3 regions of the Streptomyces sp. NPDC093149 genome follow, and region 2 is predicted to be linked to each of the others. Evidence: riboswitches for the same ligand, from Rfam matches in the RefSeq annotation. Region 2 holds a riboswitch; each other region holds the start of a gene.
What was found. Region 2 has a riboswitch for cobalamin ahead of ACIQCZ_RS32240 (hypothetical protein). Riboswitches for the same ligand answer to the same signal wherever they lie in the genome.
Positions count from the first base shown of each region.

Region 1 (3,266 bases), on a different contig from region 2:
GGGCGGGAGGGCGGAACCCGGAACCCGCCGGGAGGCTCCCGGCGGGTTCCGCCGTCCCGCTGGTGGTGAGTGGTACGCCGGTCAGCCGGCGGTGGCGGCGACCCGGTTCGCCGTACCGTCTCCCGTCGCGACGGTGTCGGCCCTCGGCACGAGAAGCCGTTCCGTCAGGTGGCCGAAGACGAGACCGAAGGTCACCCAGAGGGTGGCCTGTACCGCGAGGGTGGCCAGCCGGAACTCCCAGAGCAGGGTGGCCGGGAAATCCCTTCCGACCTCGTTGAACGAGGGCAGGAACGCGTAGGCGACCCCGATCACGACCGCATAGGCGGCCGATGCGATGACCGTCGCGTTCCAGTTGCCCAGGCGGTGAGCCAGCCGCTTGCCGAGGATGACGGCGGCGACCGCCAGCAGCACGCTGAGGGCGACCATCAGGAAGAACAGGGCCGTGCGGCGGCCGATGGTGTCGGGGTTGCCGACGGCCGGCGGGTTGGCCGGGTACTTCAGGAACGGCACGACGTACACCGCCAGCAGGGCGGCACCCGCGATCAGGGCGGCCGTGGCCCGTGGGCCGAATCGGCCGATCCGGCCGAGGGCGTAGCAGAAGACGAGGGCGGCGATCCCGCCGATCGCCACACCGAAGACGAGTACACCGGTGGCAAGACCCGCGGTGGACTGCACGGTGCGGCTGACGAGTTCCTCACCGCCGCCGTGGTCATGGCCGTGCGACTCCTCGAGGGCGATGGCCGCGTCCACCCGGGACTCGCCGAGCAAGTAGGCGACGACCAGTGCGAGCGCGCCCGCGGCGAGGCCGGCCAGCATGCCGCGGACGAGCAGGGCTCTGACAGATATGGAGTTCATGAGGTCTTCCCCTGGATCGGACGGCGCGTCAGTGGCAGGGGAAACCGAGGAGGTGGCGACCGTCGTGGACCCACTCGTGGACGCCCTCGCCGGAGATGACCGCGGTGGCGCCCTGTTCCGCGCCGACGAAGTACAGCAGTACGAGCATGAGGATGCCGAAGAAGACCGCCCAAGGGGCAATGGACTTCAGGGAGATGGGGGTGATCGCCGGTACGGCGGTGGCGGGGACAGCACTCTGTGCCATGGCAGAACCTCCTGAGGGAACACGCGTCCCGATCGTGGTGCCTGGGACGAAGGTGGCGGGTCTGACTTCCCGTACGGATACGGGTACACAGTGGCGCGACCGTGCCGGATTCTCACCGGACTTCCGTCACACCTTCGTCATGTTCGTCGGACGATACCCCCTGGGAGCGAACAGGGCCACGGTGCCGTCGGCGGGACCGCAACGCCCGCGTGCCAAGGTGGGAGCACGCGAGAGGCCACAGTTCAGGGAGTTGACCGGGCCATGACGGTACAGCTGATGTTGATCTCACCGGCGCTCAACTCCGCGCTGCGCGAGGCCCGCATCGACGACGATGCCCCGCTGGACGCGGCGGGGGCCCGGCGGGCACGTGCCGCCGCCGCGGCGGTGCCACCGGCCGACCGGTATCTGCGCGGGCCGTCCGAACGGTGTGCCGGGACCGCCGACGCGCTGGGGTTGCGCGCCGGACCCGAACCCGCGCTCCGTGGCTGGGACATGGGCCGCTGGAGCGGACGGGGACTGGCCGAGGTGAGCGGCAGCGAGCCGGAAGCGGTGTCGCGTTGGATGACCGATCCGTCGGCGGCTCCGCACGGCGGCGAATCGTTGCTGGAGTTCTGCGCCAGGATCGGCGGCCTGCTGGCGGCACTTGAGCCCGGGGACGGCGAGGAGGGCGGCCCCGTACTGGCGGTCGTCGAGCCCGCCGTGGTGCGGGCGATGGTCGTACGGGCGCTCGCTCTGCCGGCGGAGGCGTTCTGGCGGCTGGATGTCGCCCCGCTCACCTTGACCGGGCTCAGCGGCCGCTCGGGACGGTGGAACCTGCGCTGCGGTCGGCCGCTGTCCCCCGCTCCGCAAAGCCGGCTTCCTCGGTCCGCCACCACGCGCCCGGACAACTGAGGTGCCGGGGGCCGCGGTCAGTGCATCGTCCGATGGCACAGCCGGTTCGCCTTGTCCGCCGGACAGACGCGTCGCGAGAGGGAACCCGGTGGGAATCCGGGACTGCCCCGCAGCGATGAGTGGGAACGACCGCCGTCATGTCCGAGAAAGGCCGCTCCCGGCGTGTGCGACATCCACACCCGCGGGTGCCGAGCACGGCCGAGGCGGTCGCTCCGCTCCGTAAGGGACTCGAAGCGATTCCGCGGCCGAACGGCTATGGGTCAATCCCGGCTGCGGCCTGAAGACGCGGGGCCGGCCCGAAGTGCGCGCCTCGCTGGAGAACCTGGTCTCGGCGGCCGTCGAGGTACGGGCGACGGTGGCCGAAACCGCCCACTGATCCGCCGCGCGGCCCGGGACGGGCGCCCGTCCCGGGCCGCGCACCGTACGCCTCCGTGCAAGAAGTGTGGTCCGTACCAAAGCCTTGACAGGCTCTTGGTTCACTTCTTAAATCGCATACGAACGAAGCCTTCTCCCCCGTTCCCCACACCGAGGGTTGTCATAGACATGACACTCTCGCGAACCGCACGGGAAGGACCCCCCATGAAGTCCCCCCACCTCACCCGACGCCTGCTGGTGTCCGCCCTCTCCGCACTCGCCCTCGTCTCGGCCTCCTCCGGCCCCGCGGCCGGGGCATCCGTCCCCGGACCGCGGGCCGCCACCGCGGCCGGGTCGTTCACCGACGACTTCGACGGCCCCGCGGGTTCCGCCGTCGACGGTGCGAAGTGGCAGATCGAGACCGGCGACAACGTCAACAACCATGAACGGCAGTACTACACGGCCGGGAACGACAACGCGGCACTCGACGGCCAGGGCCATCTGGTCATCACCGCACGCCGGGAGAATCCGAAGAACTACCAGTGCTGGTACGGCACGTGTGAATACACCTCGGCACGGCTGAACACATCGGGCCGGTTCACGCAGAAGTACGGGCATGTCGAAGCCCGGATGAAGGTCCCGCGCGGACAGGGCATGTGGCCCGCCTTCTGGATGCTGGGCGACGACATCGGCCAGGTCGGCTGGCCCGCTTCGGGCGAGATCGACGTCATGGAGAACGTCGGCTTCGAACCGTCCACGGTCCATGGGACCCTGCACGGTCCCGGCTACTCCGGCTCCGGCGGGATCGGCGCCGCGTACACCCTGCCCGGCGGGCAGGCGTTCGCCGACGACTTCCACACCTTCGCCGTCGACTGGGCCCCCGGCTCGGTGACCTGGTCGGTGGACGGCAACGTCTACCAGC
Region 1 covers NZ_JBIVON010000017.1:24,348-27,613, forward strand. Annotated here, with positions in the region: gene ACIQCZ_RS34690 (CbtA family protein) at 82-855, opposite strand; gene ACIQCZ_RS34695 (CbtB-domain containing protein) at 884-1,099, opposite strand; adenosylcobalamin (AdoCbl) riboswitch at 1,145-1,238, opposite strand; gene ACIQCZ_RS34700 (histidine phosphatase family protein) at 1,361-1,990, shown strand; cobalamin riboswitch at 2,016-2,142, shown strand; partial or broken gene ACIQCZ_RS34705 (hypothetical protein) at 2,132-2,366, shown strand; gene ACIQCZ_RS34710 (family 16 glycosylhydrolase) at 2,570-3,266, shown strand, end outside.
Region 1: another riboswitch for cobalamin. It lies ahead of ACIQCZ_RS34705 (hypothetical protein); the one in region 2 lies ahead of ACIQCZ_RS32240 (hypothetical protein).

Region 2 (3,266 bases):
GTCACCGAGGGTCGTGGTCGTCCCGGTCGGGGTGAAGGTCACTGAGCACGCCTTGAGGCTGCCGGTGCCGTCGTCAAGGGTCAGCGCGAGTCTGGCGGCAGTGCCCGCGGTGAAAGTGGGCTGGGCGACCCACTGCGGGACACCCGGGGTGACCGGGACCGGCGGGGCGGCCGTGAAGCCGCCGCCGGCGACCGCGCGAAGCGCGTCGATCGAGGAGTAGCTTGACGGCGCGGTGTCGGACGGCTGGTACTTAAAACCACCCCCCGGGTTGTACTGGTTGGCGATCAGGAAATCGATCGGAGTCTTGCCGTTGGCGGTGAGGAAGTCGCCGGTCTGCGGGTTGATTCCGCAGGCGTTCAGTCCTGCCACGCTCCAGCCGTTGGAGCTGGTGTTGACCCCGTAGAGGGAGTTGAACGCGCCGGTGGTGGCGGCCAGTTTACCTTTGAGGAAGTTCTTGGCCCTGACGACACCCGCGTCGGTGGTGGGAACGCCCGAGGCGCAGAGCGCGGCCATCGCGGCGCCGGTCATGTCGACGTCGCTCGCGGAGTTGAGCGCGGTGGGATCGCCCTCGGCCTTGCTGTAGGTCCAGCCGCCGTCGACGTGCTGGTTGGCCCGGATACGGGTGACCATCGAGTCGGTCAGCGCTTGCGGGACGCGGGCGCCGCCGGCCTGCGTCTTGGCGCCGCCGAGCGCGAGTGCCGCGAAAACGGTGCCGTTGAAGTTTCCGGACGGGCCGAAGTAACCGGGCTCGGTGGTCTGCCAGTAGGAGTAGATGTCGGCGACGAGGTTGCGGGAGGCCGAGACGCGGGCCGGGTCGATGCCGGCGGCGTACGCGTTCAGTGTGCCCCGCTCGTAGTCGGTGACCACCGGGGAGGCGGAGGGCCAGCCTGATGTGGACAGCAGATTGCGGTAGACGGTGCGGGCGTTCTTCGTGGTGTCGCCGCCCGGGGCGACATCGACGACGGCGGTGCCGGACGCCGCGAAGGCGCTGAACGCCCACTCGTTGGACAGACCAGAACCCGCGTACGAACCGTCCGCCGCCTGGAGTGACTTGAGATAGCTGACGCCGTTGGTCCTGGACGTGGCTATCTGGGCGGGGCTGGAGGTCGCGAAAGCGGGCAGCGTGGTGAGGGCGAGGGCGCTGAACGCCGCGGGCAGGGCGAGTGCGAGGCGGCGGGACGTACGAAAACGGGGCATGGCCTGCTCCTGGGATCGGCGGACGCCGGCCTCCAGTGCATGGCCGGACTTCTCCGTGCAGGGACACGGCCGGGCATGGTCGAAAGCCGCCGTCCGAATCGCGTGGTACGGCTTCTTGTACTGCTCGCCGCATGGGCATTCGGGCTCGGACACGGCCCCCGCCGTCCCATACCGCTGCGCGTCAGCTCCGGATTCACACCGGATTCCCCCATGTGGCAGCCCAGGACGCTACCCGAGCAGTCAGGGCTCCGCCAGCCGTTCGGACGAGGGCGGTTCCCGGATGTCCGGGAACCGCCCGGTGAGACGCACACCACCTTGACGGTCCGGACGGATCCGTGTTGCACTCCGGCTGACAAGCACTCAGCAGCAGGGGAAGCCGGTCGAATTCCGGCGCTGACCCGCAACCGTGGACCCGGGCTCGTTCCGGGTGAGCCGGAATGCCTGGAGCTGGGACAGAACACGAGGAACGCCGTCGCGGACTACGGCGTGGTCGTCCGGCCTCCCCATGGCGCAGCAGCCCTGTGGGGGCGAATCGCCACGTACGCAGCCGCCCGGCAGAGACAGGGGGCCGCGGTGGGGACCGAACAGCAGGCGAAACGGCGGATCAGCAGGGCACGGCGGCTACTGTCCCTTCTGACCGCTTCCTTTCTGACGTTCGGTGCGGGAGTGGCGTTCTTCACCGCTTCGCCGGCGAACGCCGACCCCGTCGAGCAGTGCACCGCCACGACCGGCGCCATTGTCGCCGTTGACTTCGGCCCCTTCGGCGGCCCGGTTGTGCGCGGTTGCGACACCACGCCCACGACCGGCTACGAGCTGCTGCACGAGGGCGGGTTCAGCACCACCGGTACCGTCCACGACGGCGACGGATTCATCTGCCGCATTGGCAACGAATCCTTCAACTCCGTTACGCAGTACCCGACTCCGGCCAAGGAGGACTGCTTCCTCACCCCGCAGGCCACCGCCTACTGGTCGTACTGGATCGCCTCCCCCGGGCAGAAGAACTGGACCTACAGCCCGCTCGGCGCCATGTCCCGCACCCCCAAGGACGGCGACGTGGACGCCTGGGTGTTCGGCGGCACCGATGTCGGCGGCACCACCGGCAAGCCCACCTTCTCCCCCGACGACGTACGGGCCGAGGGCGGCCTCCCCGCCACGGACCCGACCGATCCCACAGACCCGACCACCCCTCCGGCCTCGGTCGACGTAGCTGCGGCCACCCGCTGGCTCACCGGGCTGCTGACGGACGGAGAGCGGGTCGTCGACGAGGGCGCCACCGCTGTGGACCACATGCTCACCACCGAGGTCGTCTACGCCCTGGCCGCCGCCGACCCCAAGAGCCGGGTGGCGCAGAAGGCCGCCTCGTTCCTCGCCTTGCCGGCGCAGACGGACGCGTACGCATACCCGGCCGACAAGGACGGGATTCCCGATGCCTCCGCCTCCGCCCGTCTGGCGCTCGTAGCCGAGGCCACCGGCAAGGACCCGCGCGACTTCGGCGGCCACGACCTTCTCGGGGACCTCGTCAAGTACGTCTGCCCGAGGGACGTCGGCGACGGCGAGACGATCCCCGGCTGCCTCACGAAGGGCGACTTCCGCAGCACCGGACAGGCCGACGCCCAGGCCATGGCCGTCATCGCCCTGCTGAACGGCGATGTGGCACCCCCGGCCGACGCCGTGACCCGGCTGACCGGACTCCAGTGCGAGGACGGCGGCTTCACGGGCATCCTCGTCCGTGCCGGCGAGTGGTGCGACAGCGACGCGAGCTCCACCGGGCTGATAGCCCTGGCCCTCAATCGGGCCGGCGGCCACGGCGCGGTGGTCGAGAAGGCGCGGGCCTACCTCAAGAAGTCCCAGCTTCCGACCGGCGCCTGGCCCTCCGCCTCGTATCTGACGACCGGCAGCGCCGGCCCCACCGGCTGGGCGGCACAGGCCCTGCGCTCCCTGGGCAACGCGGACCGCGCCGACGCAGGTGTCTCCTGGCTCTCCAAGCAGCAACTGCCCGCGGGCGGCTTCGGCTTCGAGGAGGGCGAGACCGACCCTCGGTTGTTCGCCACCACCCCGGTGGTCGTCGC
Region 2 covers NZ_JBIVON010000013.1:169,819-173,084, forward strand. Annotated here, with positions in the region: gene ACIQCZ_RS32240 (hypothetical protein) at 1-1,197, opposite strand, end outside; cobalamin riboswitch at 1,310-1,448, opposite strand; cobalamin riboswitch at 1,522-1,661, shown strand; gene ACIQCZ_RS32245 (prenyltransferase/squalene oxidase repeat-containing protein) at 1,771-3,266, shown strand, end outside.

Region 3 (3,266 bases), on a different contig from region 2:
CAGCCCGAGCCCGGATAGCCGGAGATGGCACAGAGCAGCGCGTCGCCGCTGTAACGCAAGGGTTTGGCCACCGAGGCGAGCGCCTCGGCGGTGCTCGCGTCCGGGGCGACCCGCGCGCACGCGGTACGCGGCGCGGGCGGCGTCTCGCCGGCCGGGGCGTCCGCCGCCGTGCCCGGGTCGATGACCAGCGCGACCCGCTTGGTGCCGCCCTGGGCCGGGGTGTCCGCGCAGATCTTCGCGAAGTCGGGGGAGCGGCGCGGCTTCGCCGAGTCCTGGGAGTCCTCGCTGACCGAGAACCGGAAGCCCTGCACCGTGCCGTCGTCCGGCCGGACCAGGGACGGGCCCTGGGTGGCGTACGTCCAGCCGGTGCCGGAACCCTCCCAGAACGACCAGTACCGGTACCCGGCCGCCTGGGCCGTCCCCGCGCCGAGCACGGCCAGGACGGCAGCCAGGGCCACCAGCAGCGCGGTGGCCCTTCCCGCCCGCCTCACAGCTGCCGGTTCTTGCGCCGGCCGCTGATCAGGAAGGCCGCGGCAGCGGCGACGACGAGACCGATGCCGATGAACCACCACACGCCACCGATCACGTCGTCGCCGCTGTGCACCTGGTCCTTCTCCGTGGCCTCGTACCCGGTGTCGGCGGACGGGTCGGGCGTCGTGACGGCTGCGGGCGCGGGACCGGTCGCGTTCAGCCGGTCGACCAGGTTGACGCCGTTGAAGTCGCGGGCGTCGGAGCCGGTCGCGTGCGCGGCCAGGACCAGCTGGGCGTAGGCGGCGGGACCGTTCTGCTCGGCCCAGGGGCCGGCGTTCTTCTTCAGCCAGGCCACGGCCTTGGCGGCCTTGTCCTGGTGGCCCGCGGCGGACAGGGCGACGACCGCGTCCGCGGTGTTGCCGAAGTCGGGCTGCGGGGTGGTGTCGGTGGCGCCGGGCATCGGGGCCAGGTCGAGGTGGCCGCTCGTGGCGAGGGCGTTCGCGAGGTAGTGGGCGCCGTTCTGGGCGGCCTGCTCGGGCGTGAGACCGGACCCCGGGTGGCAGCTGGTCCCCTTGGCTGCGGCGTTGTTCCCGACGGCCAGGGCCTTGCCCATCGTGCCGAGCACGGCGGCGGCGGTGGCGTCCGCGTTGGCGGCGAGCTTGCCGGCCTTGTCGGGCTGGTAGGCGAAGGCGCCGCCGTCCTTGCCGCCGCACGGGATCGCGAGCGCGAGCAGCGGGGAGTAGGGGGTCTTGCCGTTCGGGGTGGTGATGTCCGCGAGCCGCTGGCCCTGCCGGGCGAGGGCGCCGATCACCAGCGAGGTGGAGTTGGCGTCGCTGGGCGCGCCGGCGGTGTAGCCCCAGCCGCCGTCCTCGTTCTGTACGGACTTCAGCCAGCGGACCGAGTTGTTCACGGTGTCCCGGTGCCCGCCCACCTCGACGAACGCCTGCACGGCGACCGCGGTGGCATTGGTGTCCAGCACCGTCTTCCCGGTGCAGGGCCGGGACACGTCGGGCCGGTACGCGGCGTAGGCGCCGTTCTCGCACTGCTGGGCGATCAGCCAGTCCACCGACTCCGTGGCGGGCGTGACGCCCTCCAGCCGCTGGGCGAGGAAGGCCAGCGACTGCCGCCAGACACCGTCGTAGGTCGGGTCCTTCGTGCCGTACAGCCCGGACGGCAGGGCGATGGACGGCGAAGGGGTGGGGGACGGCGCCGCCACCGCGACCGGGGCAGCGGCCGCACAGAGCACGGTGGCGATGGCGGCGAGCGTTGCCGCGCTGCGGCGTACGGTCATGGCGGGCGGGGCCTCTCCTGCGGGGAACCGGGCACAGGCACGCTCAGGCACCAGGCTCCGGCTCCGTATACCTCGACGGTGCCGACCACCGGGGTTCCGGAGGTCGCGAGCCGGTCACGACCGCGGACAGGGCATTCCGGCTCACCGTCTGCGACGACGGTTCACGGCTGCGTGGTCAGCGCCGGATTCGCACCGGCTTCCCCCTGAACGGGCATGATGACGACCCGCACACTCTACCGGGCGGGGTCGGACGGGTTCCGGGGCCGTCCGGGGGCTCGTCCCCCACGGGACGGGCGCGGCCCCGGGGGCCCGACGGGCGACGTCGCACCGCGCTCGCCGGAAGTCCGGCCCGTGCCGGTGCCCGGGTGGCCGGGAGAGGGCGAAACGAGCCCCCTGCCCGACGGCCCGCCGCGCCCTTCACACCGCGATGTACGTCACCGGCTCGCTCCCCGCCACCGCCTGTGCGCGCCCCAGCCTGACCAGACGCCGCAGATGCGCCTCGGCCTCCGAGACGGCGATGTTCCGCGAACCGTGCGAGATCTGCTCCCACGGCCGGTTCCACTCCATCCGCTCGGCCAGCTCCCACGGCGTGAGCGGGGTGGCCAGCAGCTTGAGCAGTCCGGTCAGCCGTTCCTCGTGATGGTCCAGGAGTTCCCGTACGCGCCCCGCGGCGTCCGTGAACGCGTACTGGTGGGCGGGCAGCACCTCCGCCACGCCGAGCCGGCCGATGTGCTCCAGCGAGCCGAGGTAGTCACCGATGGGGTCTCCCCCGGCGGACGGGGCGGTGCCCGGCGCGGCGTCCGGGTCCTCGTACAGCCCGATGTGCGGGCTGATCCCCGGCAGCAGATGATCCCCGGAGAACAGCCGCCCCCGGCCCGGCAGATTCCGCGGATGCTCCTCCTCCAGATGCAGACAGACATGACCGGGCGTGTGCCCCGGAGTCCAGATCGCCCGCAGTCGGCGGCCCGCCAGGCCGAGGAGCTCACCCGGAACGATCTCCCGGTCCGGGAGCGCGGACCGCAGCCCCGGCAGCGTGCGCATCCGGCCGCCCTCGACCGCGGCCCGCAGCGGCGCGAGATGCTCCTGGGGCGCACCGACCGCCGTGAGCTTCGTCAAGAGGTACGACAGCCAGGTGCTGGGCCGGGCCTCACGGGTGCGGCGCACGATCGCGGCGTCCGCCGCGTGCATGGCGATCCAGGCCCCGGACGCCTCGCGCACCTGGCCGGAGAGGCCGTGGTGGTCGGGGTGGTGATGGGTGATGACCACACCGTGGATGTCGCCGATGCCCGTACCGATGGCGTCGAGCCCCGCGGTGAGGGTGTCCCACGCCTCCGGATCGTCCCAGCCCGTGTCGATCAGGACCGGCCCGCGATCGGTGTCGAGGACATGGACGAGGGTGTGGCCGAGCGGATTGTCAGGGATGGGGACCTTGATGCTGTGCACGCCCCCGCCATGGTCGGTCACCTGCGTCATGGGCTCCCCATCTCTCTTCGAGGCCTGGTCG
Region 3 covers NZ_JBIVON010000002.1:782,633-785,898, forward strand. Annotated here, with positions in the region: gene ACIQCZ_RS10030 (SCO2322 family protein) at 1-491, opposite strand, end outside; gene ACIQCZ_RS10035 (prenyltransferase/squalene oxidase repeat-containing protein) at 488-1,762, opposite strand; cobalamin riboswitch at 1,870-2,005, opposite strand; gene ACIQCZ_RS10040 (MBL fold metallo-hydrolase) at 2,180-3,235, opposite strand.
Region 3: another riboswitch for cobalamin. It lies ahead of ACIQCZ_RS10035 (prenyltransferase/squalene oxidase repeat-containing protein); the one in region 2 lies ahead of ACIQCZ_RS32240 (hypothetical protein).